DNA from 4 places in the Shewanella sp. FeAMO genome. Region 1 is predicted to be linked to each of the others. Evidence: predicted binding sites of a transcription regulator. Region 1 holds the regulator's gene; each other region holds the start of a gene.
What was found. The regulator sigma-54, encoded in region 1, starts transcription at its own class of promoters, with help from an activator protein. The targets are predictions, from matches to a motif close to GTTGGCACGNNNNTNGNNT.
Positions count from the first base shown of each region.

Region 2: a site for sigma-54 is predicted at 2,551-2,569, ahead of ACWAU4_RS03855 (superinfection exclusion B family protein). Genes of this name have one in related genera too.
Region 3: a site for sigma-54 is predicted at 1,567-1,585, ahead of ACWAU4_RS02850 (TorF family putative porin). Genes of this name have one in related genera too.
Region 4: a site for sigma-54 is predicted at 2,151-2,169, ahead of ACWAU4_RS13335 (YccF domain-containing protein). Genes of this name have one in related genera too.

Region 1 is NZ_CM132201.1:4,120,756-4,128,739, reverse strand. Features, by position in the region: gene ACWAU4_RS18580 (OmpA family protein) at 1-495, shown strand, start outside; gene ACWAU4_RS18575 (molybdate ABC transporter substrate-binding protein) at 685-1,476, shown strand; gene ACWAU4_RS18570 (hypothetical protein) at 1,645-2,028, shown strand; gene mgtE (magnesium transporter) at 2,170-3,534, opposite strand; gene ACWAU4_RS18560 (HPr family phosphocarrier protein) at 3,618-3,893, opposite strand; gene rapZ (RNase adapter RapZ) at 3,880-4,734, opposite strand; gene ptsN (PTS IIA-like nitrogen regulatory protein PtsN) at 4,731-5,174, opposite strand; gene hpf (ribosome hibernation promoting factor) at 5,177-5,464, opposite strand; gene ACWAU4_RS18540 (RNA polymerase factor sigma-54) at 5,496-6,959, opposite strand; gene lptB (LPS export ABC transporter ATP-binding protein) at 7,055-7,783, opposite strand; gene lptA (lipopolysaccharide transport periplasmic protein LptA) at 7,780-7,984, opposite strand, start outside.
Region 2 is NZ_CM132201.1:850,074-858,057, forward strand. Features, by position in the region: gene pepT (peptidase T) at 1-809, shown strand, start outside; gene ACWAU4_RS03850 (sensor histidine kinase) at 811-2,442, opposite strand; gene ACWAU4_RS03855 (superinfection exclusion B family protein) at 2,610-3,221, shown strand; gene ACWAU4_RS03860 (DUF3149 domain-containing protein) at 3,307-3,435, opposite strand; gene ACWAU4_RS03865 (bacteriohemerythrin) at 3,707-5,296, shown strand; tRNA gene ACWAU4_RS03870 (tRNA-Leu) at 5,427-5,513, shown strand; partial or broken gene ACWAU4_RS03875 (transposase) at 5,861-6,215, opposite strand; gene ACWAU4_RS03880 (helix-turn-helix domain-containing protein) at 7,127-7,945, opposite strand.
Region 3 is NZ_CM132201.1:620,872-628,855, reverse strand. Features, by position in the region: gene ACWAU4_RS02865 (DUF4240 domain-containing protein) at 1-438, opposite strand, end outside; gene ACWAU4_RS02860 (hypothetical protein) at 558-953, shown strand; gene ACWAU4_RS02855 (HU family DNA-binding protein) at 1,126-1,398, shown strand; gene ACWAU4_RS02850 (TorF family putative porin) at 1,665-2,357, shown strand; gene rimK (30S ribosomal protein S6--L-glutamate ligase) at 2,381-3,286, opposite strand; gene ACWAU4_RS02840 (putative bifunctional diguanylate cyclase/phosphodiesterase) at 3,368-5,095, opposite strand; gene ACWAU4_RS02835 (response regulator) at 5,108-5,539, opposite strand; gene ACWAU4_RS02830 (CHASE domain-containing sensor histidine kinase) at 5,536-7,671, opposite strand; gene ACWAU4_RS02825 (PA3496 family putative envelope integrity protein) at 7,973-7,984, shown strand, end outside.
Region 4 is NZ_CM132201.1:2,955,749-2,963,732, forward strand. Features, by position in the region: gene ACWAU4_RS13320 (hypothetical protein) at 225-398, shown strand; gene ACWAU4_RS13325 (hypothetical protein) at 713-949, shown strand; gene ACWAU4_RS13330 (1-aminocyclopropane-1-carboxylate deaminase/D-cysteine desulfhydrase) at 951-1,925, opposite strand; gene ACWAU4_RS13335 (YccF domain-containing protein) at 2,237-2,644, shown strand; gene ACWAU4_RS13340 (alpha/beta fold hydrolase) at 2,710-3,486, opposite strand; gene ACWAU4_RS13345 (DUF2817 domain-containing protein) at 3,479-4,507, opposite strand; gene ACWAU4_RS13350 (substrate-binding periplasmic protein) at 4,560-5,324, opposite strand; gene ACWAU4_RS13355 (cytochrome-c peroxidase) at 5,670-6,659, shown strand; gene ACWAU4_RS13360 (AMP-binding protein) at 6,723-7,984, opposite strand, start outside.

The DNA.
Region 1 (7,984 bases):
AGCGACAGGGGCAAGGGTGCCCTGATCGGGGCAGCATCCGGCGCTGCCGTAGGCGGTGGTATCGGCTATTACATGGATGTGCAGGAAACCAAGCTGCGTCAGCAACTGGCTTCTACCGGTGTCAGTGTGACCCGGGTGGGCGATACCATAGTGCTCAACATGCCCAATGAAGTGACTTTCCAGGTCGATAAGACAGATCTCAGTAGCGGCGCCATGCGGGTATTGGACAGCGTAGTGCTGGTGGCCAAGGAATATGACAAGACTCAACTGAATGTAGTGGGTTATACCGACAGCAGTGGCTCTGAGTCCTACAACCTGAGATTGTCACAGGTTCGCGCCAGTGAGGTTGGTAATTACTTGATCCGTAAAGGTGTATCCGGACAGCGAGTATTGACCCAAGGCCGAGGTGAGGCCAGCCCAATCGCTTCCAATGCCACCCCTCAGGGACGGGCACAGAACCGTCGGGTAGAGATTATTCTTAGTCCTCTCGGCTAAGATTTTAAGTTTAAGGGTCGCTTAGGCGGCCCTTTTTATTGGGTCAAATTGTCCCTTTATCCGGTTCTCCTTGTCAGATGGCGTGATCTTGGGGGGAATTTATGACAAGTTTTGCCGTGGTGCGTTGATTTGTGATGCGGTTTGGTTGAGTTTAGCGGCATCTGTATCTTATACACCGGAGAAAAATAAATGAAAAAGAGCGTCTGCTTACTCGCCCTGTTACTGCCCGCCTTCTCTCAGGCGGCGGATCTGGAGTTCAGGGCCGCGGGAAGTTTGAAGACCGCCATGACGGATGTTATCGCCAGTTATCAGGCCGATGGCGGCGTTAAGGTCAATGCCCAGTTTGCCCCTTCAGGCTTGCTCAGAGGCCGAATTGAACAGGGCGAAAAGGTCGACCTGTTTGCTTCGGCCAATATGAAACACCCACAGAAATTGATGCAGGAAGGCAAGGGCGCGCCTGTGGTGATGTTTGCCCGTAACCGCCTGTGCGCCCTGGCGCAAGATAATGTTCCTCTGACGACAGAGAATATGCTGGATACTTTGCTGGACAGCAAGATCAAGCTGGGCACCTCCACTCCCAAGGCCGACCCTGCCGGTGACTATGCTTTCAAGGTGTTTGACCGCGCCGAAGCTATCAAGCCCGGTAGTCAGGCCAAACTGGCGGCCAAGGCGCTCAAGCTGACCGGTGGCGCCGACAGTGCCAAGGCGCCGAAAGGCAAAAATCCCTATGGCTGGGTGATGGCCAACAAACAGGCGGATGTATTTTTAACCTACTGCACCAATGCCGTATTGGCCAAGAAAGAAGTGCCTGATCTCAAGATAGTGGCGTTGCCCGAGTCGCTGGCAGTGGGTGCCAACTATGGCATGCTGGTGCTGGATAAGGCCGACTCTGCCGCCTGGCCACTGGCCATGTATATTCTGTCTCCCAAGGGACAATCCATTCTGGCCTCTTACGGCTTTGAAGCACCGCTTAAGCCCTAAATCTCTATCCGGCGGAAGCGGGTTTTACTCTGGAGATGTGCGAATCAGTTGCGTTGAACTGACTCGCACTCTCTTTATGGGTATTTCACGGTTTTTTGGCCAAATCAGCTTGCACAGGCAATTATTATCCTTCTAAAGTAGGGCATTATGTCCTTGCCAGGGGGGAGCATGCTCGAAACCAAAGGCTTACCGATAGCGACAGATTATCTCGGCGACGAGGTGAGATTTATCCGCCTTTGTTATGACAGTCAGGGCTTGGATATCGAACTGAGTGTTGAGGGCAGCCGGGCATTGGTGCACTTTGACTCTGTGGTTGGCTTTCGGATGCTGGATGAAGGCGATCTGATGGAGTTCTGGACCGAGTGCAGCCTCTCCAATGGCTGGTTGTTTCGTATCTCCAGCGGTGGTTGGTATCGCCAGGAGGCCGAACGCAGCGGCTTTATGGCCAGCGCCAATCTCAAGTTGCAGGAATATCTGCTGGTGAGCCGCAATGAGTGTGTATCTGTCTTCTGTGAACAGGATGAGCCCAAGGTGCACTGGCTTAAAGACTGACCCGCTATTTTCCACCGTCAGAGGACGAACCTGGTCGCCCCCTGCTATTTCTGCAATGCGTCAAGGCCAGAGCTTCAGGCTATCAACACCAAGCCTTCAGCCCATTAGAACCTGAGCCTTCAGCCCACTAGAACCAGAGCCTCAGCTCATTAAAACGAGAGTCGCCAACCCCAGGAAGGCGAACAGGCCTATTACATCCGTCACAGTCGTCAGCACCATGCCGCCGGCCAGCGCAGGGTCTACATTGAGCTTTTTCAGGATCAGCGGAATACTGGCCCCTGCGAGACCGGCTACCGTCATATTGATCAACATGGCGCCGCCAATAAGGGCGCCGAGTGCCAGATCGCCTTTCCAGATCCACACGGCAGTGAATACCAGTGCCGACCACAACAGGCCATTGAGAAAGCCGATGGCCAATTCCTTGCCGATAAGCCAGCGGGAGTTGCTCTGGCCTATGTGGCCGAGGGCGATACCGCGGATCACCAGCGCCAGCGTCTGGTTGCCGGCAACGCCGCCCATGCTGGGCACTATGGTCATCAGAATTGCTATAGTGGCAAATTTTTCCAGCGTGCCTTCAAACATATTGCTGACCGAGGCGGCCAGCAGGGCGGCAAACAGGTTGAAGGTCAGCCATAGGGAGCGGCGAAAGGCACTCTTGAATACGGGGCCGAAGGTGTCTTCATCATCGTCCATCCCCGCCATACCCATCATGGAGTGTTCGGCATCTTCACGGATAACGTCCACCACGTCATCAATGGTGATCCGCCCAAGCAGATGGCCTTCGCTGTCGACCACTGGCGCCGAGACCCAGTCGTGGCGTTCAAACAGTTGGGCCACTTCATTGTCCGGCATGGTGACGGGAATGCTCTCAAGTTCGGGATCCATTATGCTGCGGATCCCGGCGGTGGGATTACAGGTTAGCAGGCTGGAGAGCTTGACGCCGCCGAGTAATATATCGCGCCTGTCCACCACATAGAGGGTATCAGTGGCTTCAGGCAATTCGCCTCTTTGGCGCAGATAACGCAGCACCACATCGACATTGACGTCAGGCCTCAGGGTCACAGTATCTGTGTTCATCAGACTACCGGCGCTGTCTTCCGGATAAGAGAGCGCCTGTTCGACCCTGGCCCTGTCCTGGGCACTCATGGAGTGCAGTACCTGCTTGTAGAGGGTATCGGGAAGGCTCCGCAGCACATAGGCCAAGTCATCGGTATCCATACCCGCGGTCGCTCGCGCCAAACGCTCAGGACTCATCAGACTGATCAGCTGGTCTTTCATATCCTCACCCAGCTCTTCGAGGATCTCGCCGCTCTGCTCCTGATCCACCAGTTGCCAGAGTACCTGACGGGTACGCGGCGGTGAAGATTCGAGAATAAAGGCGATATCCGAAGCCGTCATTCGCTGCAGCATATCGCGCACATGCACGAACATACCACTGCCAAGAGCTTGGTTTAGTTGAGTAAGACGTTGTTCTGTCAGCTCTTGGTCGAGCGCTTCTATTGGCATGCAGTTCCCCCTGTGATGCAAAGCGAGGATATGTTACCTCAATACAGGGGGGTTATAGAAACAAAGAGTGCAGCGCTAAGGCTTTAGCTGGCTTCGTCGAAACGGGCGTTGATCAGGGCGCAGATAGCGTCCATCGCGGGTTCGGCATCCGGGCCTTCGGCGATGAGGCGAATACTCTTGCCTTGACCGGTTTCCAGCATCAAGAGCCCAAGCACACTGGCGGCCGAGGCTTTTTTCTCGCCTTGGATCAGGGTGATATCGGCTTCGAACTCGCTGGCCAGCACCGCCAGCTTAGTGGCGGCGCGGGCATGCAGGCCCAGCTTATTGACTATGGTGACTTCCCGCTCAACCTTTGCCATTATTCAGCTCCCGGTGACGGGCCTGTACCTTGTGTTTGCTGTTGCCAAAACGCTTGGCGAGCTGCTCAGCGACATAGACAGATCTATGCTGGCCGCCGGTGCAGCCTATGGCTATGGTGAGGTAACTGCGGTTGTTGCGTTCCAGGTGCGGCAGCCAGGTTTCCAACAGATTTTCTATCTGCCAGATAAACTTGTTCACCAGTGGCTGGCGGCTGAGAAACTCCTGCACAGCTTCATCCAGCCCGGTCAGTGGCCTGAGCGCCGGCTCCCAGTGAGGGTTGGGCAGAAAGCGCACATCAAACATGAAGTCGGCTTCCTGAGGCATACCATGCTTAAAGCCGAACGACTCGAAGTTGATCACCAGCTCTTTATCGACACTGCCAAGCAGAATTTCCCGCACTGTGTCACTGAGTTCATAGATGTTCAGCGCCGAGGTGTCTATGTAGTGATCCACCAGTTTCGACATGGGTTCCAGCAGCTTGCCTTCGAGCTTGATGGCATCCTGTAGTGAGACTTTGCTCTTGGACAGGGGGTGCAGTCTGCGGGTTTCGCTGTAGCGCTTCAGAAGCACTTTATCAGAGGCGTTGAGGAAGAAGCTGGTCAGTTGGGTGTTTTCCGGCAAGGCCGCCAACTGTTGTTCCAGCACCTTTTCCTGATCCGGCATATTGCGCACATCTATGCTGATGGCGACCAGATCATTGCTGCCACGGAGGTTTTCCAACAGGCTGCCAATCATGGGCAGGGGGAGATTATCCACACAGTAGTAACCCAGGTCTTCGAGTACCCTGAGGGCAACGGATTTTCCGGAACCGGAGCGGCCTGAGACTATGGCGAGTTTCATCCTGTGATCACCTGATAGAGTTCTGTTTCGTCGCTGGATTTTCGCAACTGCTTGAGTATCGCCTTATCGCTGAGCTTTTCAGCCATGGCGGATAGGGTACTCAGGTGTTGCTGACATTGATCTGCGGGCACCAGGAGGGCGAACAGTATGTCCACCGGCTGGTTGTCTATGGCATCGAAGGCGATAGGCTCTTCGCATTTGACCAGCACGGCAATCGGCTCTGTAATGTCCGGTAGTCTGCCATGCGGAATCGCAATACCATTACCTATACCTGTGCTCCCCATCTTTTCGCGGGCCAAAAGGCTTTCAAAAATCGCTTGAGAGGAAAGGGTGGGGTACTGGGCGCTAGCGAGATCGCTAATCAGCTCCAGTACCTTTTTCTTACTGCCCGGAGTGGCACAGGTAGTGCACTCCGGCCGCAGGATGGTACTCAGTTCCATCGTTAGTGTTTTGTCAGCTTTTCTTTGTGTTTAATGACCTGACGATCCAATTTATCAATCAGAACGTCGATGGCGGCATACATGTCGGCATGTTCAGAAGTTGCATAGACTTCGCCGCCTGTGAGGTGGATCTTGGCTTCGGCTATCTGTTGCAGTTTTTGTACATTGAGCACAACGTGCACATTATTGATCTGTTCGAAATGGCGTTCAAGTTTAGAAAACTTACTTTCCACGTAGTCACGCAGTGAGTCGGTGATCTCGATATGATGTCCTGTCAGGTTGATTTGCATAGAAAGATTCCTCCAATTTCCAACTGTGGATTTATAAACTCTTACGCTGGTTCGACGGTGGTATCATCATAGCCTCGCGATACTTGGCTATGGTGCGTCTTGCAACGTTGATTCCCTGTTCTGCCAGAAGTTGCGCCATCTTGCTGTCGCTCAAAGGCTTCTTCTGGTTTTCCGCTGCCACGAGCTTCTTGATAAAAGCCCTGATCGCCGTGGAAGAGCATTCTCCGCCATCTTCGGTGCCGACATGGCTGGAGAAGAAGTACTTCAATTCAAATATTCCCCTGGGGGTATGCATATACTTTTGAGTGGTGACCCTGGAGATGGTCGATTCATGCATCTCGACCGCTTCGGCAATATCGTTGAGCACCATGGGTTTCATGGCCTCTTCACCATATTCAAAAAATCCCTGCTGGAACTGCACTATACAGTTGGCCACCTTGAGCAGGGTGTCGTTGCGGCTCTCCAGGCTCTTGATAAACCATTTGGCTTCCTGAAGATGACCTCGAATAAACTGGCTGTCTGATTGACTGCGGGCGCTACGAGCCATAGCCGCATACTGCTGATTGATCCCGAGTTTGGGCATACAGTCCGGGTTGAGTTCTACTACCCAGCGGCCGTTTTTCTTCCAGACACTGACATCAGGGATCACATATTCCTCGTCCATCGGCTGCACCAGCAAGCCGGGGCGGGGATTGAGGCTCTGAATCAGGTTGATGGCGTCACGCAGCTGATCTTCCTTGAGCTTGGTCTTGCGCATCAGGGTGCGGAAATCACGGGCGGCAATGAGATCCAGATGTTCGTCAATCAACAAGCGGGCGTCGGCCAGATGCGGGGTGTCTGCGTTGAACTGTTGCAACTGGATCAGCAGGCATTCGCGCAGATCTCTGGAGGCGATGCCGACAGGATCGAAGTGCTGGATCCGCTTGAGTACTGCCTCGACTTCATCGAGCTCAATCTCAGGGTTGCCCATGGCTTCGAGGATCTCCTCTGTGCTCTGGGTCAGATAGCCCTGCTCGTCGATGGCATCAATAATGGCGGTGGCAATGGCGTCGTCGGTATCGGAAAACGGGGTCAGGTTCTTCTGCCATTCCAGATGTTCATAGAGACCTTCGCTGGTTTCACCCTGGAAGGGCATATCATCTTCACGGCCCATGGCCGGCCCGGAGGCGCTGGCGGCGGTAAAGACTTCGTCCCAGGTGGTATCCATAGGTAATTCATCCGGCATAGACTCATTGTTCAATGCCTCTGAGGTTTCTACCGTGGAACCATCTTCCTGCTTGGCGCTCAACTCGCCGGCGTCGTTTTCCTTGTGGTTGTCGTCGATAGCGTCATCCTGGTTGTCCTCGGCCATTTCCAACAGAGGGTTGGCTTCCAAGGCTTCCTGGATTTCCTGCTGCAGCTCAAGGGACGACAGTTGCAGCAGGCGAATAGCCTGTTGCAACTGAGGTGTCATGGTCAACTGTTGACCCAGTTTGAGCTGGAGTGACGCTTTCATTATACCGCTAATCCCTACTCGTTATTTTTCAAGGAAAAAATTCAATAATAACAAACTATAATACCCGGAATTGCCACCGGATGACATGATCCTAACTATAGCCTGAATTGTTCGCCTAAGTACACAGCGCGCACTTGCTGGTTGTCCAAGATTTCAGCGGGTGTGCCCTCGGCGATCAACTGCCCATGGCTGACTATGTAGGCTCGCTCACAAACGTCGAGTGTTTCGCGAACATTGTGGTCTGTGATCAGCACCCCCAAACCGCGGGACTTAAGCTGTTCGATGATTTTCTTGATATCGATAACTGAGATGGGATCCACACCGGCGAACGGCTCATCCAGCAGAATGAACTGTGGATTGGCGGCCAATGCCCGGGCGATTTCCACTCGGCGGCGTTCTCCGCCGGAGAGGGACATCCCCAGGCTGTCACGTATGTGGGTAATATGGAATTCTTCCAGCAACTGTTCGAGTTGTTCCTCGCGCTCGTCGCTGTTGAGTTCTTTGCGGGTTTGCAGCACGGCCATGATGTTGTCATGCACCGACAGCTTGCGGAAAATACTGGCTTCCTGTGGCAGGTAGCCTATGCCTTTACGGGCACGCAGGTGCATGGGATCCAGGGTCAGCTCGTCGTCGTCAATGAAGATACGGCCCTTGTCACTCTGTACCAACCCAACCACCATATAGAAGGTGGTGGTCTTGCCTGCCCCGTTGGGGCCCAGCAGCCCCACGATTTGGCCGGTATTGACCGACAGGCTGACGTCTTTGACGACGTTGCGTTTCTTGTAACTCTTTGCCAGATTCTGTGCCGTCAGGGTGCTGGTCATTGCGGCTCCTGCTGCTGTTCTTTCTTATTGAGATCCTGATAGTTTTCCGGCTGGATAACAGTGGTTACCCTGTCTTGGCCTTTGCCGCTGCTTTCCGCTTCCAGCTGCTGCTTGTTGATGTCGTAGACTATCTTCTCTGCGGTCACTTCGCTGCCGTCTTGTTCTACTTTGGCCTGGCCCAGCAGGGTCATGATACGACTG
Region 2 (7,984 bases), 1.7 Mb from region 1:
AGGCAGGCATAGCCGAAATCATCACGGCGCTGCACTATCTATTGCAACACCCTGAAATTCCCCATGGAGAGATCAACCTCTGTTTTACGCCCGATGAGGAGATAGGGCGAGGTACTGATGGCTTGGAGCTCGAGCGTTTCGGCGCCGATTGGGCCTATACAGTCGATGGTGGCGCAGTTGGCGAACTTCAATATGAAAACTTCAATGCCGCCACTGCGGTGATCACCGCCAAAGGCAATAATTGTCATCCAGGCAGTGCCTATGGGGTGATGGTCAATGCCTTGACCATGGCTGCCAGATTTCACGCCAGAATGCCACTCAATGATGCACCCGAGACCAGCGAAGGTTATCAGGGCTTTTTCCATCTGTTATCCATGGAAGGCCAAACAGAAGAAGCCAGGTTGGTGTACCTGATAAGGGACTTTGATAGGGCTCAGTTTGAGCAGCGCAAGGCCTGGCTGCAGGAATCTGTGACCAAATGTAATGCCGAGCTGCAGGCCGGTAGCCTGGAGATTAGCATCAGCGACAGTTATTACAATATGAAGGACTGCATCTTGCCTGTGCCTCATGTGACAGATATTGCCTGTCAGGCGATGGAGATGGCCGGCATCACACCGGATATCAAACCTATCCGCGGCGGCACTGACGGTGCGCAACTGTCCTGGAAGGGGCTGCCTTGCCCCAACATCTTTGCCGGTGGCCACAATTTCCATGGCAAACATGAGTATGTTTGTCTTGAGTCAATGGAAAAGGCGGTAGAGGTGATCATCAATATCGCCAGGTTAACCACTCAAAGATACGCCGAGTAATCTAAATAAAGAGTTCCACTCTGTCGTCATCGGCGGGGCGGGACTCTATCACAGCCGGGAAGCGAACCCGAAAGTGTGCGCCGCCGAGGCTGGAGTCATTGAGAAGGGTGATATTGCCCTTCAGTAGTGTGACGGCATTGAAGGCCGCCGCCAATCCAAGCCCGGTGGCGCCGGTTCGTCTGCTGGTGGTAAAGAAGGGCTCAAAGATCTGGCCGGCAATCTCGGGGGCGATTCCCTTGCCATTGTCTTCGATATCCAGCTGTAGTTCTTGACCCTGCTGTTGTGCGCTGATGCTGATCTGATGGCCGGTATCACCCTCAAAGGCGTGAGCATAAGCGTTGGAAAGTATGTTGGTCACTATCTGCTTCAGCAGGCTGTGGCTGCTGGTAAGCCAAAGATCGGCTTCGACCTGGATCTCCACATCTACCTGTAATTGCTTGAAAGATAGCGCTACAGCATCGGCAAATTCCTGCAATACCTGGGGTAGCAGCATCTGTTCGTGCACGTCATTGCCTTGCTCGGCAGCAATCGCCTTGAACTTCTGGATCAGGTTACTGGCGCGGGTAATATTACTGATGATCAGTTCACAGCTCTGTTGATACTCGTTGAGAATGGCATTGAGCTCTTCCAGCGTAGCGCCATCGTTTTGCAACAGCTCAACCAATTCATTGATATGCTGCAGCTGACTGCTGGCAGCGGTGAGGCAGATACCTATCGGGGTGTTTATCTCATGGGCGATGCCGGATACCAGACCGCCGAGCGCGGCCATTTTCTGCTGTTCGACCATCACCTGTTGAGCCCGTTCCAACACCAACAGCGACTGTTCAAGTTCTTTGGTTTGTTCTTTGACCTGCCTTGCCAGCTCATCTTTATAACTGCGTTCCAGTTCCAACAGTCTTTCCCTGTCACTCAGAGCTTCTTGCAGTTCGTAGCGGGAGCGGTTCAACTGGGTGAAAGAGGCGCGCAGCTGTTGCTGCATCAAATTGATGGCCAGGGCAACCTGGGTAAATTCATCCTGTTTGTCCCGGCGCTTAAACTGCAGTGGTTGATAATCCTGCTCCAAATCGAGCTGTGAGCAGTACTCACTCAGTTGCAACAGGTGCCGGGTAATGGTGGCCCAAACCAGATAGAGAATGAAACCGGCCACCAGAAAGGTCTTGATACCATTGGCCAGTAGTATCAGTAAGGCCTTGTTCACCAATCTGTCGTAGATTTTGGAGAGATCGGCTTGAACTCTCAGCTCACCGACATTGAAATTCTGGCTGCTGGTCTTGTGCACCAGCGGAAAGCGCTTCTCTATTACACCTTGGTCTCTGTACTCGCCGGCGGTCCATTCTTTACCACTGTCATCTTCTATGACCACATAGCTGGTATCCGGCAGTTGGTTGAGACCGTTGAGTTGGGTCTTGATAAGCCTTTCATCTATTACCCAGATACTTGCCGCCAGTACATCCAGGTTGGCTTTTTCAATATTGGCAAACTCATCGTTGATTCGGCCAATGTCACCCTTGTAATCGGAAACCAACTGCAAACCTGTGGTCACCAGAGTGATCAGTGAGCTGAACAAGATAATAGCCAGAGTCAGCCTGCGGCCGATGGGACTACTGATGAGCTGCTGCATAAAACCGGGCATTAATTTCAACTATCTTAAGTGCTTGCTGTGGATAGCTTTAAGCATAGCTTCGCATCTGACTTTCGCGGCATTTTTTGTTGCCGCTGATGGCAAAGTTCACTGAGCAATCCTGGCACTGGTTTTGCTTGATTAGCGGTTGGAACAATTTTCTGACGCTGGATAGAGCCATGAAGAGACTGAAACTTGAGGTATTGAAAGAGGGCAAGTTCAAGGCCGCTGCATTGCAACTGACACTGTGGGTGCTGCTGATAACCACATTGCTGCTGTTTATGCCAAAGTCCTTGCTGGCCCTGTTGCATTTGGAATCCTGGGTAGAAGCCAATGCCCATTATATCGGCCTGACACTGCTGCTGGCCTTGGCCTATATTGGTGCGCTGGCCGTCAATCTTTTGTTGGATGAAGCGATAAGCCGTTTGAGTGAGCGCCGGATCAACGAAATGATTGAAGAGAAAGTCAGGTTGCTGGATCCCGCCGAGCGGGCCCTGTTAAGGGAGTTCTTCCTGCAGGGAGCCAGTGTTTTGACTCTACCGCAAAATGAAACGCCGGTGCAGGCACTGCTCAAGGCTCACATACTCGAGAGCCTGGGAAATGAACGCCATTACGCCATTCAAGGCCCCACCGCCGAGTACAAGATAGCCATGGCTGCCCGTAAGCATCTGAACCGCAAAGTATTGCGTTTACCATCCGGTGAGCCCAGCCAGGAAGAGCTGCAGCATCTTATCAAGGCAAGACCGCAATTTATCAATGGTATTGCCCAAGTGCGGAAACACGCTGCTTGAAGGCAGCAAAAAAGAGGGCAGCCACAGGGCTGCCCAAGCAATACTCAAAAACGTCATTGCATTTAAAAGAACATGGAAATCAAAGCTAAGGCTTTGCTGACTTTACAATAAACATCCACATAATGTAGGAGATGATCCCGATAGTACTGAAGATAACTATCATCGACAGTAAACCTATGGGGTTTCCGAACATTAGATCTAACCAGAATGCCATCACTGAAGTCCTCTTTCTTGTAAAGTCAAAGCTAAACTAACCAAATTTGCTTCGGCCGGAGCTGATCTCGATCAACAAATGTTGTCAGAGTTGTTAATCGGGTAAATCAGCTTGTTAAAACATGAGCTTTATCATGTTTTGCTTAAATTAGCCGGCTAAGGAGCAACGTAAGTGTTCCCTAAAGGGAATAGGATCAAAGGCTAATATTAATTACTACACTAAAGGAGTAGGGTGGCTTGGCCTGCGATTGTTCATTGGCAAGGAGCGTGCGATGCAAACATCCCGAGGTCTTTTAAAACTGATATTAAACCAGTGGCAGTTTTATCCGCTGTTGTTCTTGTTGCTTTACCCCCTGTGGAGCCTGTTACACGGCGCCAGTTATCTCGCCTTTGCTTCTCTATTGGCCGCCTTGATAGTGCTGGCTTGGCTCGGTGCCAGACAGCTGTCCAATCTCAAGCGCCTGGAAAATGCCGCCCGTCATCTGGGAGAAGGCGATCTCAGCTATCAGTTGTCGGAACAGGATGCCGGCATGTTCCATTCTGTGGTCCACGGTATCAACCGTATGGGAGAGGACGTTGGCCGCACCATTCTGTCTTTGGTCAATACCGCAGATGCGATGAAGAGTGTGGCCATGGATATCAAGTCCATCAGCGATGCCGCCCATATCGGAGTGGAGGAGCAGGAAAAACAAGCGGAATTGGCAGCGACCGCCATGACCCAGATGGTTTCTACTGTGCAGGAAGTCAGCCGCAATGCTGCCAGTGCCGCCAATGCCGCAGAAGAAGCCAGGCAGGCGGCCCGCAGTGGCGACCAAACTGTCAGGCAGGTGGTGCGGCAGATAGATGATATGTCGGCTCAGGTTGGGCAAACTCAGCAAGTTATTGCCCGCCTGGCGGAAGACAGCAACAACATAAGTACCATCATAGACACCATTTCCCAAGTGGCAGAGCAAACCAATCTGCTGGCGCTCAACGCCGCTATCGAGAGTGCCCGCGCCGGCGAGCATGGCCGAGGTTTTGCTGTGGTTGCCGATGAAGTCCGTAGCCTGGCACAGCGGACGTCTGCGGCTACAGTTGAGATCCAACAACAGATATTGCAATTGCAACAGGGCGCCGATGAAGGCGTGAAAGTGATGACCACCAGTGTCGAGCAGGCCAGTGCCACCCATGCTATGGCTCACCAGGCGCAGCAAGCATTGGGGCAAATTGTGGCTCAGATTGAAAGCATTACAGATATGTCGCATCAAATAGCGGCAGCTTCGGAACAACAGCAGGCAGTTGCCGAAGAGATCAGCAGCAATATCTCATCAATGGCACAAGTGGCGGTGGAGAATGCCAAAGAGACCCACAGTACCAACCTCTCCAGCCTGAAGGTATTCAATATGTCGCAGGAGATCAGTTCCCTGCTTGGGCGCTTCCATGTCGACAAACGGGCGATGGAACAGTTGGAGAAACGCCATCGCTTTGTTGAGTGGGGGCCGCAGTTGGATCTCGGCATGGAAGAGATCAATCGTCAGCACCAACGTCTGGTATCCCTGATCAATGAACTGCACCGCACCTTGGAAGAAGCTTATGGCCTGGAAGCGATTAAACGCATAGTACAGGGCCTGGTGGATTACACCGCCAATCATTTCGCCTATGAAGAGGAGTTGTTTGCCCGTTTCGGTTATCCGCAGACCGAGCAGCACAAGCTTAAGCACCAGCAATTAGTGGCTAAGGTACTGGATTTCCAGAAACGAGTGGCCAGTGGTGAAGATGTTGCCGATGAATTGATGGCCTTCCTCAAATCCTGGCTTATCAACCATATTCAGGGCAGTGACAAGGAGTACACAAGCTTCCTAATTGCCCGCGGAGCCCAGTAGTCAGACTGAATTTTGTCCAACCGATCAGGATTTTGGCAAACAGGCTCGTAAAGCGCTTGCCATTGAAGTGAGCACAGGTATAATGCCGTTCACTCGCCGATGAGACTTCGTCGCGAAACAATCTATATGTGCCAGAGTGGTGAAATTGGTAGACACAGGGGATTCAAAATCCCCCGCCCTTAAAAGCGTGTCGGTTCGAGTCCGACCTCTGGTACCATATCTCTCTAAGAGAGAACATAAACCGACCATGAGTCGGTTTTTTTGTTTTCAGGTCAGATTCAGCCCCGAGTCAGGTCTGAGTCGGTCATTGCGCCACGCGCGCATCGGCTGGAAGGCCAGCTCCGTCGCTCCGACCTCTGCTACCATCTCTCATAGAGATAACAGAAACCTGCCTTGGGTCGTTTTTTGTTTTCAGGTGGTTATATCATCCGGCCCACAACCTTGACCCCATAGTTCTGCTTTAATTTCCCACAACCAAACGCTCACATTAGTAGGCTTTCTCACTTCACTATGCTGGCATTTTATTGGTCAACTAGCCTGTTAATCTGACGCTGGAGGATCCCCTCATAATTCGGGTCTCCCAAAAGTGTTAACCCGTTTAAGAAATTCACCCTAGGGCCTGCGGAAATGTGATTGAGTATTCCGGACGTTGTCGCGCCTCCTTATCAAGCCAGAGCGATACATTAAAGCCTATCAACAGCAACACATCATAACGGTTTGGACAATGGTTGCAGTTTTGTCTGAGTCCATGTCGTTTGAGGTCGCGAAAGATTTCTTCTCCTTGCATCCGTCTGGCATAAAGCTTGACCACCTGGGTTGAAGAGAAAACCTCCATAGGTAAGTTGGTTGCCAGTAACCAAGGCTCTTTACTGCCAATACGGTAACTTTGTTGTGCTGTATGATTGCGTCCTTCGTTCGATACCCCTATGGTGTTATAACTGATATTTCAGCCGACGCGATAGAGCACGAACAGCTTAGTCTATTGTTTCCCCTTAAAGCATCATTGGTGACTTATGAAATTAATGTTGATGGCAAGTGGGTTAAGTTAAAGCCTGGCATGTCAGTCATGGTAGAGGTTAAAACGGGTACCCGCCGACTGATGGAGTTTTTGTATGCACCATTAATTCGAGGAGTAAGTAAAGGGGTGAACTGACTTAGTTTTTTGTAAAAATATCATTAATGTATGCTTTCTACGATTGAGATTCACAATAGAACCAGTTTTCATATTCTAACTTTTGGCAGAAATGATAAAACTCTTCGGTTTCATCTTTCACTGATTGTCTAACAGACTTAACTTGATACTCTTCAGTGTATCCGTCGGAGTTAAATAAGTAATAACGATAGGGCATTAACCAACTCGCCCATCCGCCAAAAGAATACCGTATAGATATCCTTTGGTTAATTTTACTAAAAGTAATTCGTTTAATGCTGTGTTTTTTCATTAAACTCCTTATGTAAGGTTCAGATGAGTTTCTTATATCAAAAAATATATCGCCATTCACTTTGTTTGAATCGATTAATTCATTGTTAATTTTGACAAGATCTTGCGAAACTGCATAAGTGTTGATGCCGGACTCTTTAAAGAATAGACATGATAATAGTATGATAAAAAACAAAAAGTACTTCCTTCATAGTCTTTTGAACAATTTTTTGCATTTTGGCGACAGCTCGACTTTGAAGAGTCACACCCGCATATCCAGCCTGACGGTACTCCTGAAACACCATTTCAGGACGTCGACTGGAATATTAACATATAAACAGGGAAATCTTATCGATGGAGATGTACAGTCTTGAGTTCATTAGTGCTATCAAAATGTGGTGGTTTCAGTGCTATCGCCCCTGTAGGGCCTTGCTTCTATAACTTCCAGGGGTAATGCCTATCACCTGTTTGAATTCTCGAATGAAATGGGCTTGGTCATAAAAGCCGGCGTGATAGCCTATCTCTGTAAGAGACTTATCTGTTTCCTGCTTGAGTAGTTCCCGGGCGAAGGCTGTGCGCTGCAAGATACTGTAATTCTTGGGAGACATGCCTAAGTTTTGCTGGAACAAACGTTCGAGTTGGCGTTGGCTGATATCTATCTTGGTCAATAAGTTGCGGATCTCTCCCTGGCCGTTTTGGGCCGTTATCCAGTGCAGTGCATATTTCATCCTCGGCTCCATTGCCTTGGCCAATGATTCATGACCTGCCAGATATTGCATCAGCCTGGTTTCCAGAAGCGCAATGCGTTCCGGCGCTGTTGCCAGTAAGGCCAGGCGCTGCGCCAGTTCATCGCTGAGCAGCGCCAAAGACAGGTCGGCCGGTGTCAGGGTTTGCCCCAAGATTTCCGAAAGGGGGGATTTTAAAAATGCGCGTCCGCTGCCAGGCCAGAAGCGGATCCCCAAAGCATCTACCTGACCTGACAACTCCAATCTGGTACTTTGCCTTGTGGGCCCCGTCACCAGGCACAGCGATTTATGCAGCAAGCCATCAAAGTGCATCGGGGCGCCAAAATTGAAGATGATGCCTGTGCCTCCTTCGGGATGCATAAATTCTGTCGATAGTGATTCAGGACCGGCTGGTCTAAAAATCTGCCAGTAACAACTGATATAAGGCCGCAGTAGAGCACAGGGCTGATAACGCTGAAAACCAAGATGTGGCAATGTCGACATATTACTGTGCTCTATCAACTGGGGGCGGGTATATCAAAG
Region 3 (7,984 bases), 1.5 Mb from region 1:
ACCCTTGGGCTGACTCAGCCCCGAAGGCACAAAAGGCAACTCTTTCCCGGTACGGGTCTCGTATAGCTGGCCGGCCAGCAGATCTATCTCCTCAACAAAAGGATAAGCATAGCCATTCAGCTGCGGCCAAACTTCCAGTTCCCCCAGCGAATCCGCTGCATTGCAGGCCGCCTGATAACGCTCCTTACCCAGAGTCACCAGGAAGTTGCGAAACTCGGCAAAGCCATAATCTGAATCGACTCCGGCGATGATGTAAGCAGCTCCCCAGAGATCCCAGCTGTAACTCAGCCTGAGCTGCCGGGCAAAGTGTTTATCAAACTCTGCCAGCTCATCATCGCTCAAGTCTTGCAGTTTTTCGGTCAAACGCGCCTGGAGTTGTTGTTGGTCCTGTTCGGGATAGTCGCGGCTGACCAGCCCCCAAAACTGCTCTTCTGTCATTGAGTGTTATCCTGCCAAAAATGTCGGCGGTTATTTTACCGCAAAAAGCGATTAAAATCCGGCTGGACTCCCCCCAGGGCTTTCCATAGACTTAGGCCAATTTCTCACAGGAGTCATTTATGTCCATTTCAAGACCAATACCATTGGTACTGCTTTGTATCCTCTACCTGGTACTGGCTGTGGTAGCACTGTGGCGCACCATCAGCACCGGCGCTGTGGATCTGTTTACCTTGGGAGTCATCCCTGTATTGGTAGGCATAGTAACGCGCACATCCTGGTCATTGTGGGCATTGCGTATCTATCTCTTTATTCAGACTCTGGGACTCATGGCATTTGCCACTACGGCTTTGGTTGCACTGCAGATTACGCCGCAGGATGTCAAACTGGAGCTGGCAGGGCGAAATATCCCCTTGCTGCCGCTGGCGGCTGTGTTGCTGGCCTTGCTGTTATTCCAGTATTGGGTGGCTTTTTCCGGCAGGACCAAGCGCTTTTTGCAGCAGGAAAAGTCTGACTAGATCGCACTGAATTTAAGGAAATCGGCGACCGGCTCACAATTTTGTGTCTTTTTGGTTAAAAAATAGCGGATAAAGCCCAAGAAGCCCGCTGAAAGGCCTTTTCAAGCCAAAAACCTTATGGCATGTTAGATGGGCAATAATAACTTATCGACGGAAAGAAGAGACGCTCCAGATGAACAAAACTGAACTGATCGCTAAAATGGCAGAACACGCCAACCTGTCCAAGGCAGAAGCTGCCCGCGCACTCAAGTCGTTCGAAGTAGCAGTGACCGATGCCATGAAAGAAGGAACTAAAATCTCCATCGTAGGCTTTGGCTCTTTCGAAACTTCAACCCGTGCAGCCCGCACTGGTCGTAACCCGCAAACCGGTAAAGAGATCCAAATCCCTGCCGCCACTATTCCCAAGTTCAAGGCCGGCAAGGCACTGCGTGACAGCGTCAACTAAGCCGCTTTTCACAGATGAAAGCGCCTCATCTTGAGGCGTTTTTTATTGCCTGAGGTTCCCAACACTCCATTGCACAAAAAAAGTGCAGCCCGCCCCAGCGAAATGCAACATTTCCTTAACCTACCTCACACTCAAAAGCTAACCACATGTATTTAATGCCTATTTAAACTTGGCACAGGATTCGCTCATTCCGCACAGACAATAACGAGTATCTGCACCGGTCAAGCTTGCCCGGCTCCAGAACCCAAACCATCGAGGGGATGAGAATGAAACACACCAAGTTTTCACTGTCAGTTATTGCAGGTCTGTTGTTGGTGGCCGGCGAAGCCCAGGCCGCTGTATCGGGGAATATAGGTGCCGCCTCCAACTATCTGTGGCGCGGCACCACCCAGACGGATGACTCTGTCGCCGTTCAAGGCGGTATAGACTATAGCCACGACTCGGGTTTTTACCTGGGAACCTGGGCCTCCAATGTCGACTTTGGTGACGATACCAGTTACGAGCTCGATTTTTACGGTGGTTACTCCGGCAGCATAGGCGAAGACTTTGGCTATGACATCAGCTATCTCTACTATGGCTACCCGGATGCCGAAGGCGATATCGACTTTGGTGAGCTGGCGCTGACTCTCAGCTGGAAGTGGTTTGAGTTGGGTTATGCCAAGGTGGTTAACGCCGGTGATGACGTGGCCGCTGCGCCACTGGATAACAAGGATTTGAGCTATATCCATGCCGGTTTCAGCTATCCCATCACGGAAACCGTGACGCTGACGGCACACTATGGTTATTCAGACGGTGATGTGGTGCAGAGTTGGTTCGGGGTTTCCGACTACGCCGACTACCACTTGGCCATCAGCAAGGAAACCGGCATAGGCTCAGTCTCCTTTATGGTGGCCGATACGGATCTGCCGGACGACGATGCCAAGATAGTGCTCAGCTATGTCTATGAGTTCGAATTCTAAGGATGGGAAAGCCCGAGGCGCAATCAGGCGATGACAGGACGATTGCGTTTACGGGCGGCAACCATTTTTTCGATATGCTCCACTATCGGCTCGGCCACCTTGATACCTGTGGTCAACTCTATACCTTCAATACCCGGAGCTGAATTGACTTCAAGCACCAAGGCGCCACGCTCGGAGCGAAGAATATCCACCCCGGCAACGGCCAGCCCCATCGCCTTGACCGCATCAATGGCTGTCTTGCGCTCCTGAGGGGTAATCTTGATTTTCTCGGCGCTGCCGCCCAAATGCAGATTGGAGCGAAAATCCCCCTCCGGGCCCTGACGCTTCATGGCTGCAACCACCTTGTCGCCCACCACAAAGCAGCGGATATCACTGCCGTTGGCTTCTTTGATATATTCCTGCACCAGAATATTGGCCTTAAGCCCCAGAAAGGCTTCAATAACGCTCTCGGCGGCCTTTTTGGTTTCGGCCAGCACCACGCCTATCCCCTGGGTGCCTTCCAAAAGCTTTATCACCAGCGGCGCACCACCCACCATGGCGATGAGATCCGGAATATCATCCGGCTTGCTGGCAAAACCTGTGACCGGCATACCCACCCCTTTACGGGAAAGCAACTGCAGTGCCCGCAGCTTATCCCTTGAGCGGGCTATGGAGATAGAGTCATTGGCAGCATACACCCCCATCATCTCGAACTGGCGCACCAGGGCACAGCCATAGAAAGTCACACTGGCATGGATCCTCGGGATAATGGCATCAAAACCGCTGAGTTCCTCACCTTCAAGATGAATACTGGGCTGCACCGAGTTGATGTTCATATAACAGTTGAGTGGATTGATCACCCTGGCCTGATGACCACGTCCCTCACAGGCTTCCACCAGCCTGCGGGTAGAATAGAGCTCGGGAAATTGAGAGAGAATACCGATTTTCATGTTTGAGTGATCCGCCAAAGAGTTATGGCCCAGCAAAAGAAGTGGCATCTTTGACTATCCCTTGCCAATAGGCAAGTAAAATCAAACATCCCCCTCGGCCAGCAAAGGTAAAATATGCTGGGTTTCAAAATCCTGGGGCTGAATCGGCCGACAATAGAGATACCCCTGCAGCAGGTTACAGCCCCGCTCACGGCAAAACTGCGCCTGCGCCTCGGTTTCTATGCCCTCGGCAACTGACACCACGTTGAAGCCGTTGGCAAAGTTGATCAAGGCCGACAACAGACGCTTGCCGCGTTCATCCTGTTCGACCGAAGCCACAAAACTCTTGTCGATTTTCAGCACATTGATGGGAAAGTACTTGATGTGCTCGAGGGATGAAAAGCCGGTGCCAAAATCATCCAGAGAGAAAACAACCCCCAGTGCAGCTATCCGCTCCAGTACCTTGGCCAGTTCCAGCGGTTCCTCTATCAAGGCATTTTCGGTGAGCTCCAACTCCAGCAGCGAAGCCGGCAGCCCGGTTTGCTGCAATACCCTGACTATGGTCTGATACAGGGTTTCACGAATGATCTGCGACGGTGACAGGTTAACCGCCACAGATAACTGCTTGCCTACCGGAGCCAGCATGGCCAGCCACTTGACGGTTTGCGCGCAGGCCTGTGCCAACACCCACTCGCCTATCTCATCTACCAGGCCTATCTCTTCGGCTATCGGCAGGAAACTGTCCGGCGCCAGCAGGCCATCTTCAGGATGTTGCCAGCGCAGCAAGACCTCCATGCCCAATAGCTCACCGGAAATCGCATCGAATTTCCCCTGATAAAAGACCCTGAATTCATCCCGCTCCAGCGCGGTTCTCAGGCCCATTTCGATGCGGTTGCGAAACCTGACTTCTCTGGCCAACTCTTCGGAATAGAACTGGATCTGGTTGCGGCCCACCTTCTTGGCGCGATACATGGCAATGTCGGCACACTTGAGCAGCTCAGAGCTGTCACAGACAGAATCGCTGTACACTGCAATGCCAATACTGGCGCCGATAAGCACATCATGTTCCCCCAGAGGGAAAGGCTCTTCAAAGGCCCTTTGTAACCTGTTGGCCACCGCCATCGGGAAGTAACGATTCTCCGACTCGGTCACCAGCACTACAAATTCATCGCCGCCGAGACGGGCAATGAGATCCCCTTCCCTGAGTGCCGCGCTGAGACGGTTGGCCACTTCCACCAGTAGGATATCCCCCACCTGGTGCCCTAAGGTGTCGTTGATACCCTTGAAATCATCCAGATCCAAGAGGATCACCGCCAGCATGTCCTGATGACGCTTGACCTGACTCAAGGTACGATTCAGGCAGAGCTCAAAACCGTAACGATTGACCAACTTGGTCAGTGAATCATGTTCGGCCAGCTCTTTGAGTTTCTCGTGGCTTTGGCGCAGTGCCAACGCCATGGAAGCCCTTTGCTTGGCATTGCGGATAGCACGGGTCAAGCGGCTGGTATTGACTTCATCCTTGAGCAGAAAATCCTGCGCCCCCAACTCGATGCAGTGCTGCGCCAGCTTGTCGTCTTCATAACGGGAGATCATCACTACCGCGGTTTGCTCTCCGGCCGATTCATTGAGGCGGCTCAATACTTCCAGGCCATTGGCATCGGGCAACATATAGTCGAGCAGTATGCCGTCGAAACGCTGCTGGCAGGCGAACTCCAAGCCACTCTGGGCACAGTTGGCCTCCATCACCTTGAACGCCAGTGACGATTGATCCAGGGCGCGGATGATAGCGGCTCTGTCTATCTCATCATCATCGATCAACAGCAGATTCATGCTTTCCATCCCTCAGGCTTCCGGCAACTCAACAATACGCCAATAGCTTTCCAGCATATTGAAAATATTATAAAAACCATCGCTTATTTCATGTTTGACCATATAGCCGGCCACATGATGCTTATAAGCCTCAACCTTGTCTTCATCGGCGCTTGAGGTGGTCAACACAAAGACCACGGAGAGAGACAGCACAGGGTCATTGCGGATATGGCTGAGAAACTCCAGGCCATTCATCCGCGGCATATTGAGATCCAGCAAGATCAGATAGGGGCAGCGCACCCGACCGTCGCCCAACATCTCCAAGGCCTCCAGGCCATCTCTGGCCCTGACCAAGGGGTTGAGCAGCCTTAGCTGCTGCATCGCCCGCTGCACCGCCATGAAGTCGACATCGTCGTCGTCCACCAACAGAATAGTCACTTCCTTGTATCTGGCTGTTTGACTCATGACTCCTCCTTGAAGTGGGCCGGCCAGGTGAAGTAAAAGCTGCAACCACGCCCTTCCGATTTCACCCAGATCTTGCCGCCCATGTTTTCCACCGACTTTTTCACCAAAGAGAGACCAAGGCCACTGCCTTCAACTTCATCTCTTGGCTTAAGCGTTTGGAATATTGCGAAAATTTTATGATGAAACTTGGCGGCTATCCCTGGGCCGTCATCCGTGACACAAAAACAATAATAGTCGCCCTGGCGCTCGCTGCTGACGCTGAGTACCCCCTCACCCTTGTCGTGGTGTTTGATGGCGTTGCTGAACAGGTTTCGGAAAACCAACTCCAGCGGTACTCTGGCCGTGGTCAGCAACGGCATATCAGACAGGATAGTCAGCTTGAACCCGGTTGGCGGCGCCACCAGGCTGAAGGTATCCTGCACCAATTGCTTGCTGTCCACTTCCGTCAACTCAGTATCCACCCTGCCTATGCGCGAGAAAGTCAGCAGGCCGTCCAGCAAGAGTACCATTCGCTGTACCCGGCTCTTGATCAGTCGCAGATACTTTTGCACCTGTTCACTGCTGTTGTCGCTGAGATCTTCTGCCAACCACTCGGATAACTGCTCTATGCCACGCAGCGGCGACTTGAGATCGTGAGAGGCTATGTAGGCAAAACTGTCCAGCTCACGGTTGATCTTCTCCAGCTCCTCTGTGTGGCGGGCTTTTTCGGCTTCAATCCGTTTGCGATCCGACACATCGTTGATAGTGGCCAGAATCGACTGGCCATTGGTGAAATGGATTGGGGTCAACCCCACTTCGACCGCCACCAAAGAACCGTCTTTGGCGCGGCCGAACAGATCATCGCGCTGGGACATATTCTTGGCAATCGGCTGCTGCAGATAACCGCCCATGTGCCGATTGTGCGACTTATGCAGACTTTCCGGCAGCAGTATGTTCACGCTGCGGCCCAATAGTTCGTCCCGGGCGTAACCGAACAGTTGCTCTGTATGGGCATTCACCAGAGTGATGAGTCCATGACCATCTACCATGATCAGCGCCGATGGCGAGGCCTCAATAACCAGACGGAAGCGTTTCTCATTGGCAAGGATCTCATTGGCTAGCAAGCCTTCCTGATACCTGGCTCTGGCGTTATTGAGCAAGAAATAGAACAACACCATGATAAACAGCACGCCTATGCCAAGCATCAGCTTGCTTTGCAGCTTCTCGGTTTCGGAGACAAAACTCTTGTCGGCGCCGATTTTCAGCAACCATTGATGACCACCGACTTTAAGCGGCAACACATGGTTGTAGGTTTTGGTAGCCTGGCCTTCCTCCTCAGTGCTGTACAGCAGCGAAGTGTCAGAGGCGGTATCGCCATCAAATACCTGCAGAATCAGGGAGGGAAACTTATCCGCCAAAATGCCTTGCATCAGGTTGTTCATCCGAAAGGCGGCATAGACCACGCCCTTGGCGGCCTTGGGGCCGGCGGCAGATTCATCATAAAGCGCCAAATACATCAAAAAACCGGCCTGGATATCCTGTTGGGTTTCCTGTACCAGGGTGATTTTGCCGGAGATCGCCGCCTCCCCTGTGTTGATGGCTCTGTCTATCGCTTCACGGCGAGTCGGCTCGGAATACATGTCATAGCCAAATGCCCGCCGATTACGCCAATCGAAAGGTTCCAGATAGATGATGGCCTGATAAGTGTCGCGCTCGCCGGACGGGTACACCCGATACTCATCAAAGCCTTCAGCCCTGATGGCCTCCTCATGGGCCGCCAGTTGCTCCGGGTGCAAAATAACGCTATAGCCTATCCCCTGGATCCCGGGATAAAAGCTTTCCATCTTGGCGTTGGTCACATACTCATGCCACTCCTCACGAGTCACTCCATCGGATGCCATAAACAGGCCCACACCGCCCCGCAGCACCTGCTCATAGGTCAACAGACGATCTCTTATGGCATCTTTGACCAGCATGGCCTGATACTCAAAGCGCTCACGTCCGCGCTGCTCCGCATATTGATTGAACAGATACCAACCCAGGCAGGTGAACAGAAGCGCCACCAACATGATCAGCCAAACCGAGGCCGGAGTGGAAAAACCGAAGCTTTTTGCAGGGGAGGATGATGCGGTGAGACGATCGTCCTGGATCATAAACAGCCTAGTCCTTAGCCAATAAAGCGAATGCTATGAGGTTAATTCTGGTCAGGATCATGAAAAAAACAAGTCAAAAACAGCAAAAAATCCCCAAGTTTTAGGTCCTTGGAAAAGATCGTCAAAATGTTGTCTCGATCTCACTTCCTGTTGCGACTCAGTGCTAGATTTCAGTTTAACCAAGGCTAATATTGAGTAGAGGGACGGACAGAATCATTTGCTTTGTTAGACAAAAATTTTTGCTTTTCAGCCAATGCTTTTTTGGCTAGAAAATCCTTGGATAAACCGTGAGGAATTCGTTATGGCCCATATT
Region 4 (7,984 bases), 1.2 Mb from region 1:
CACACAGCTGTGGTGAACTCTGTGCTGCGGCGATGGTCTGATGTTCTACTGACACCCTGAGTGTCTGTATGCACTTCAGTCTGTCGGGGGCTTGATAAAGGCTGACAAACTGGGTACATTCAATAGTCAACCAACGCATCTTTCGCAATAAATGCTAAGGATTTTCTATAGTTAAGATTGTATACGCCAATATCGGCGCTAACAGAAAATAAGGAGTGTGGCCTATGTCATACAAAGTAAACGGACATGAAATCACAGTAAATTTCCCTGTAGATTCAATTTCCATCAACAAAAACTCAATCGCCTTTACCGACAGCAAAGGCAAGAAGAAGCAAACCTTCTCAAAGCGTACAGAAACCCTCAAGTTTATGAAGTGGTTGCTGAGCGCCAATAAGTAAGACTGTCGAAATACCCACTCGATACCCCTATCCTCTCACTGTATCGAATGCTCAGGCAGATTGGACTGTTATCCAGCAGCAATCGGGTAGAACATCACATTTGGTCAAGGCCTTTTCCCGTGATCCCGGGAAGCAGCCTGACCAAATGGCGATAAACAGTAAATCAAGCGCCAGATCATTCTCCAACCCTTCCACTTGAATTAAGCTGATGTTTAACAAACTTACCTGTCGGTGTTGCCTTGAATCAATCCATCACAGCCACTAAAAGCAGAGCGACTAAACCCGGCTCCATTAAACCGAATACCACGGAAGCGATGCGCTCATTGCTGAGCGAGATCCGGCGCTGTATTCCACTGGACTTGCCGGAAGCCAGCCTATGCGGCGGGAAATGCCTGGGTTGCTCCAAGAAAATGCTGGAGATGTTGGACACTGAGGTATGCTTTTGGGAGTCCCATCTCGATGACGAGGTGCCTGGGCTTGCCGATCTCAAATCCTTGCAGCGCTTGGCTGAGCGCACTCATAAGATCCTCAAGCGCAACCAGCTGGTCTGAATCAGCCGTATTTACGCCTGTATCTGGGAAGCATGGACTCATTGCCAAGGAGCCCCCCCTGATGCAGATACAATACCTGGCTGTGGCCCTCACGTCGCAAGAAGTCGAGCAACACTTGCCAGCCGAGTGGATCATACAAGAGCTCAAAGCGGATACCGCTTTGCTCCAGCTCTTGCCAAAGTTGGTAAAACTCGGGGTAACACTTGCCAAAATGATACTTGCGTTCGGGTGTAACAATAGTTGGATGCAATGCCTCATCGGGCGATAACTCAAGCAACTGGGTCTTGAGGTAACTGTCTCCGCCGACCACGGCGCAAGTCAGCACTTCAATATCAGCCTGTTGCTCACAAAAATACTTCTGTAGAAACAGTGCTGTTGTACCTGTCCCCGATGGCAAAAACAGCTTGAGGTTATGGGTAGCCTGTTGCTGCTGCCACTGTAAAATCTCGGCGCCCAACAGAGCCACGCCGTATTCGGCATAACTACAGCGCCCCCCTTCGGGAACAAACAGGCTGTGCTCACACTCAGGCACAATATGCTGCCTGACAAAGTCCTCCAGGGTCATGCCGGTCATCAACTCGGCCTTGGGCGTATTCTTTACAGCAATCACCCGTGCGCCCAATTCCAACGCGGCGCGATAGTTACCCAGGGGTTGCTGCTGCAACCATTCCGGCAGGTGATCCACATAAAAGTCCAGCTGCCAACCTTTGAGTTCGGCCAGCGCCGCCATAGAGTAGAGTGAGTTGGCCTGGGCCGAGCCATAACCTATCAGGCGCTTGATACCGGGAAAGTCATGTTCGAGGAAATAACGGAACTTGCGCGCCTTATTACCACTGAAACTGGGATGAAGCAGATCATCGCGCTTGATAAACAGCTGATGACCTCGAAACTCAAAGGCTTGAACTGGGGTTTTATCCAGTTTGAAATCGGCTAAAGACATGGCACTGGCGATATATTTCAAGGCTAAGGTGTGCAAGGGATGGCTATTGTATGTGTTTGCCGCCAAGGAGGACAGGATTCAGGCCACAAATCCTCACAGGCACCAGTTGGCTTTATGCCGACTAAGTGATGGCTTGGAGGCTAATCCATTGCGGCTCCACTCTGTGATGATTATCGCTACTTATTGGTATAAATCACCAACCGCCGCGATTCGCCTAGGCTCAGAAATAGCAATATCCAATATTATTCAACATGTTATAATTATGGCATGCTTCTAGCTAATAATCGAAATATCCAAAGCTTTACAGCAAAACTGTGTGGCTGATCCGCCATTTAAAGGAGCACTCAATGGCTATTTTGCGTCTTATTTTTAATATTGCCTGGTTTATTCTTGGCGGCTTTGTCATGGGACTGGCCTGGTGGTTTGTCGGCTTACTCTGTTTTATCAGTATCATAGGTATCCCATTCGGCCGCGCCTGCTTTGTCATAGGTGAACTGGCATTCTGGCCCTTCGGTCAGGAACATATCAGCCGCGACAGGCTCTCTGGCCGCGAAGACTTGGGCACCGGCGCCCTGGGTATGGTCGGCAACATTATCTGGTTCCTGCTGTTCGGGATTTGGCTGGCGATAGGCCACCTGACCCACGCCCTGGCCTGCTTTGTCACCATCATAGGCATACCTTTTGGCATTCAGCACCTAAAACTGGCCTTGCTCTCTTTAACGCCCATAGGCAAGACAGTGGTCGCCTCTCATTAATCACAAAGCCCAGGTCGGATATCTGCTTCGATTTCGACCTGGGCTCAGGCTTTACCCAAACAAGTCTAAGGCGTTTGTCGACTCAAACGCTGCACCAACTCCAGCAATAACTCGGGCCTATCCAGCGCCACATCATGCCCGCAGCGGCAAAAAGGAATCGGCTTTTGCCGATATTTGGCCGCCAGGCGAATGCTGCACTTGGGCGAAACCAGGCGATCATCACAGCCATAAACAATGGTTGCCGGCACCCACAGCTTAGCCGGGGAGCGAAAGCGGGCCGAGGCAACAATTTGTCGCAAGCCATTGGCGAGTGTGGTTTTGGCCTCAAGCGCCAGTTGGCTCCAGAAACGGCACAGAGACTTGTCTTTGGCATGAGCAAGGCTGGTAAGCGCAAGAATCGTCGCCTCGCGCCATTGAATGCCCTCGCCTTTGACTCTAGCGCACAAGGCTCGTAGCAGGGCTTGCAGCCGAAATCTCTGATACCAAGGCGAAAGATCGGCGGCGCTGCTGTTGAGCAATAACAGCCCCTCAAGCTGAAATCCCTTTTGGCGGCCGGCTTCAGTGTCATTTTTCCCGGCAAGTGTCATGGCCACCATGGCGCCCATGGAGATAGCCAATATTCGGCATTTACCCACCTTGCGTCGCAGCAGTTCATCTGCAACAAAGTCGGCATAATCCTGAATATCCCAGGGACTGGTATCCGCCACCCTATCGCCATTTCCAGGCAGATCGATGAGCTCCACCCTAAACCCCGCCGCCAGCAGATTATCGGCAAAGGCCTGCCAATGACGTTTATCGCGCATCAAGCCGCGGATCAACACCCAGGTTTGCTGCTCAGTCATGACTTGGTTTCTCCGCCGCTTGTGGATACCAAAAGTTTCGTGCCTGATAATCCAGGTGATGCCGATGAAGTTCAGGCAGTTGCTCCAGTACCTGAGCATACCCCACATCGAGCAAGAACTGCATCAGGGTAAAGTGGCGCCGTAAAATACGCTGCAGCCTGTGCTGCTTTTGAGGGTTGAAATAACCGGAGAAACGCAGCAATTGCCTGGGGTTCTTTTTGACCCAGGCCCAGGAGCCCATTTCCAGCGTTAAGGGCAGGAAAGGCACTTGGGGGTTACAACTGACCAAATAATCCCAAATATCACCGTGGGTGCGATAGAAGCGACTTTGGGGCGCAATATGATAGTGACAATGATGGGGGTAGCTCATTTCGAACAACTGCTTTAGATGATACACCTCCCCCAGGCGGGCAAAAGGCGTGTCCTTACAGGCAAAGGGAAACCAGATATGATCCACCAGGCCAAAACCTGAGTGAGCATCGAGCACAATCAAGCTGCTGCCGCGGGCCATAAGTTCATTACTGTAGTCAATAATCGCCTTGGTCTCGACTTCCAGCTGACTGCTGCGGCCCCGATACCAGGGAAGATGGCGGGAAAGCCGTTGACCGCCGACCATAAAAGTCACTGAGCCGCGGGCATCTATGGGAGCATTGCGCATCAAATCGACCCCGTTGCCATTGGCGCGGGTTCCCCTGATAAGGCCGATGGGATTCAACACAGGTACAAACGCCAGCCGTATCTGGGTTAACATCAACTGCAGATGCTTATCCCAGCTGCAGCGGGTCAACAGGCTGCCAAGAAGCGCCAGTATCACCTGGCTGCCGATACGTTCAACCCCGTGAACACCGCCGACGAACAGCACTGTGGGCACCCTGGCGTTTGGGTTCCCCAGTTCCAGCGCCCGCACATCGAGCGACTTACCGGCAAAGCCGACTTGGGCCAAAGACCTGGCGTTCAAATGTTGCTGGTATTTATGCTCCAGTTCGGCAAGCTCTTCAAGCTCATAGGCACTTTCTGTCACAGACCCGTCCATCTGGGGTAAAGTGCTCAATTTAGCCGCTTTGGATGACAACTCAATGATACTTTAAGTGTTGCTCCAATATGCTCTTGGCATCAATTCGGGCCAATCCCTGGTCGAAAATATCCCGCCAACGTTGCCCCTCTTCGGAATTTCGAAAAGCCACCAGCAAGCCCTTGCTGGCCAGCAATTGCCGATTCAGTTTAAGCTTGCCTTCCAACTCCTCCATCCCCTTTTGCCGCAGCAGGTAACGATAAACATTGGCGTCGATCACCACGGCATCAATTCTGGCGGCCGCTAATTTGCGAAGGTTTTGTTCATCGGAATTGGCCAGCTCAAAGGGTTGCCGGCCTGAGTCCATGGCCCGGTCCAAGCTCTCGGTATTAACATAGCCCTTTACCACTCCGAGCTTGTAACGCTGCAAGTCCTGCAACTGTTGCCAGCTCACTGGCCGCTGGGATTGTTCCACCAGTGCCAATTGACTGAAGCCAAGGGGCTTTGAAAAAATAAACTTATCGCTTTGGTGATAATACTCGGGAAAGTAACCAAGATAGGGTGAACCAGGCATGTCTGCCAATTTAACCGCCCTGCTCCAGGGGTAGAAATTGACTTTGAGGTCATGGCCCATGGCGGCGAGAGCAGCCTTGACCACGGCAACACAAGCCCCCTGTTGTTCCAGCATCTGACCAGTGTAGGGTGGCCAATTAAGCGAGCTCAGTTGCAGAGTGTCGGCGCGAGCCACAGGGCTGCCACTATAAAGTAACAACAGGAGGACGAACAGCGCGGGCCGGCCGAAAAAGGTGATTGAGGTTCTTGCCATAGTATCACTCCGTTTGCCAAGGCCAATCCCATAAGCATCCAGGAAGTTAACAGAGTATAGCTTGTCGATGTCAGTCAGCCACAGGCTCTAATAAGCGCTGCCAGGAAGATAAAAGTATCGCCCTCAGCACACTTTTACCCAAAGCGTGATGCAGGATGAAAATGTGAGAAAAGTCGATTCAGACAAGATAGCTAAAGCAAGAGGTAAAAACCGCGGCAATCATCACAAAAAATCCATCTAAATCAACGATGGAGCCAATCGATATTAACAGCTGTCAAAGCCTCTATCCCATCACTATGATAGACAAAAACCACACACAAAGTAAGCCTATTAGAGGTGATAGCAATGAGATATCAAGCACTGGTCATGGCTGTAACGGCAGCCCTCGGGATGACTGCGGCTCAGGCGGCTGAGCCTATCGAAATTATCAAGCCGGTGAAAATCACCGAGCCGGAAAAGGTCGAACTCGGGAAAATGCTTTACTTCGAACCCAGATTATCAAAATCCGGGTTTATCTCCTGTAACTCATGTCACAACCTTTCCATGGGAGGGGTCGACGCCCTGCCAACCTCGATCGGTCATGCCTGGCAAGAAGGTCCTATCAACTCGCCTACCGTATTGAACGCCGATTATATGTTGGCACAGTTCTGGGATGGCCGCGCCAAAGATCTCAAGGAACAGGCCGCAGGTCCTATAGCCAACCCTAAAGAGATGGGCTTTACTCATGAGCTGGCGTCCGAAACCGTTGCCTCCATGCCGGCTTACCGTGCCCGCTTCAAGCAGGTTTACGGCTCTGAAGAGGTCAATATCGACAGGATCACAGATGCAATTGCCGCCTTTGAAAAGACGCTGGTGACCCCCAACAGCGCCTTTGACAAATATTTGGAAGGCGACAAAAAGGCCATCAGCGCCGAAGCCAAAGCGGGTTATCAGCTGTTCAAGGACAAAGGCTGTGTCGCTTGCCACAATGGCCCGGCGGTCGGTGGCACCATGTATATGAAGATGGGACTCATCAAACCTTTCCACACGGATAACCCTGCCGAAGGCCGCAAGGGAGTCACAGGCAAGGAAGCTGACAAGATGGTGTTCAAGGTGCCGACTCTGCGTAACATTGAACTCACCTACCCCTACTTCCATGACGGCAGCGTCTGGAACCTGGAAGAGGCGGTCAACACCATGTCGGATATCCAGCTGGGCCAGAAGTTGACCGAAAAAGAAACTCAGGAGATGGTAGCCTTCCTCAAGTCGCTGACCGGGGAACAGCCCAAGGTAGAAATGCCGATTCTGCCGCCATCCAATAAAGATACCCCAAGGCCGGTTCCTTTCGGCAAGTAATTCATAACCATAAAGAAGCGCCGCATTGCGGCGCTTCTCTTTTACTGTTGCGGTTTAAATGACTCAGCCATTGATATCCCGGTGCAGCTCTTCATACATCAGCTCACGCATGCGGAACTTTTGAATTTTACCGGTAACTGTCATCGGATACTGCTCAACAAACTTGATGTAACGTGGCACTTTGAAATAAGCCACCTTTTCGGTCAGGAAGTGACGGATTTCATCTTCAGTGACAGTACTGCCGGGGCGCATCTTGATCCAGGCACACACCTCTTCACCGTATTTTTCACTCTGTACCCCGAATACCGCGGCATCCTGAATATCCTGATGAGTGTAGAGTTTCTCTTCAATCTCCCGCGGATAGATGTTCTCACCGCCCCGGATAATCATGTCTTTGATGCGGCCAACTATCTGCACATAACCTTCGCTGTCCATCACCCCGAGATCGCCAGAGTGCAGCCAACCATCCTTGTCTATGGTGGCTTGGGTTTTGGCCGGATCGTTCCAGTACCCCAGCATCACACAGTAACCTCGGCTGCACACCTCACCCGGCTGACCTACAGGCACTATTTCACCGAACTCATCGATAATCTTCACCTCGGTATGGGGTAGAGCCCGGCCCACGGTAGTAACCTGCTTCTCCAACGAGGACTCGACCTCTGTCATGTTATTGATCGGGCTGCATTCGGTTTGGCCATAACCGATTACGACTTCCGTCATATGCATCAGCTTATGCACCCGTTTCATCACTTCCTCGGGACAGGTGGCTCCGGCCATCACTCCGGTTCGCAAGCTGCTGAGGTCATAATCCTGGAAGTTGGCCAACTCCAATTCGGCAATAAACATGGTCGGCACCCCGTGAAGTCCGGTGCAGCGCTCCTGCTCAACCACCTTGAGGGTAATAGCAGGATCAAAGGCATCGGATGGGAATACGGCCGTGGCGCCTTTGGCCAGACACACCAGATTTCCCAGCACCATGCCGAAGCAGTGGTACAGAGGCACGGGAATACAAAGCTTGTCGTCCGGGCCAAAGCCCATGGCGTCGGCCACCAGCATGCCGTTGTTGAGAATATTGTGGTGGGTCAGAGTGGCGCCTTTGGGGTTCCCCGTGGTGCCTGAGGTGAATTGAATATTGATGGCATCATGGGGCGATAAACGCTCACCTATGCCTTTGAGATCGGCATATTCCGCCTCAGAGCCCATGGCACATACCTCGGGGAAATTCAGCATGCCCGGCGTCTTGTCACTGCCGGTGCGGATAACGCAGCGCAGCTCAGGCAGACGGCGGGACATCAGTCTGCCTGGCTCAGCATCACTGAGTTCCG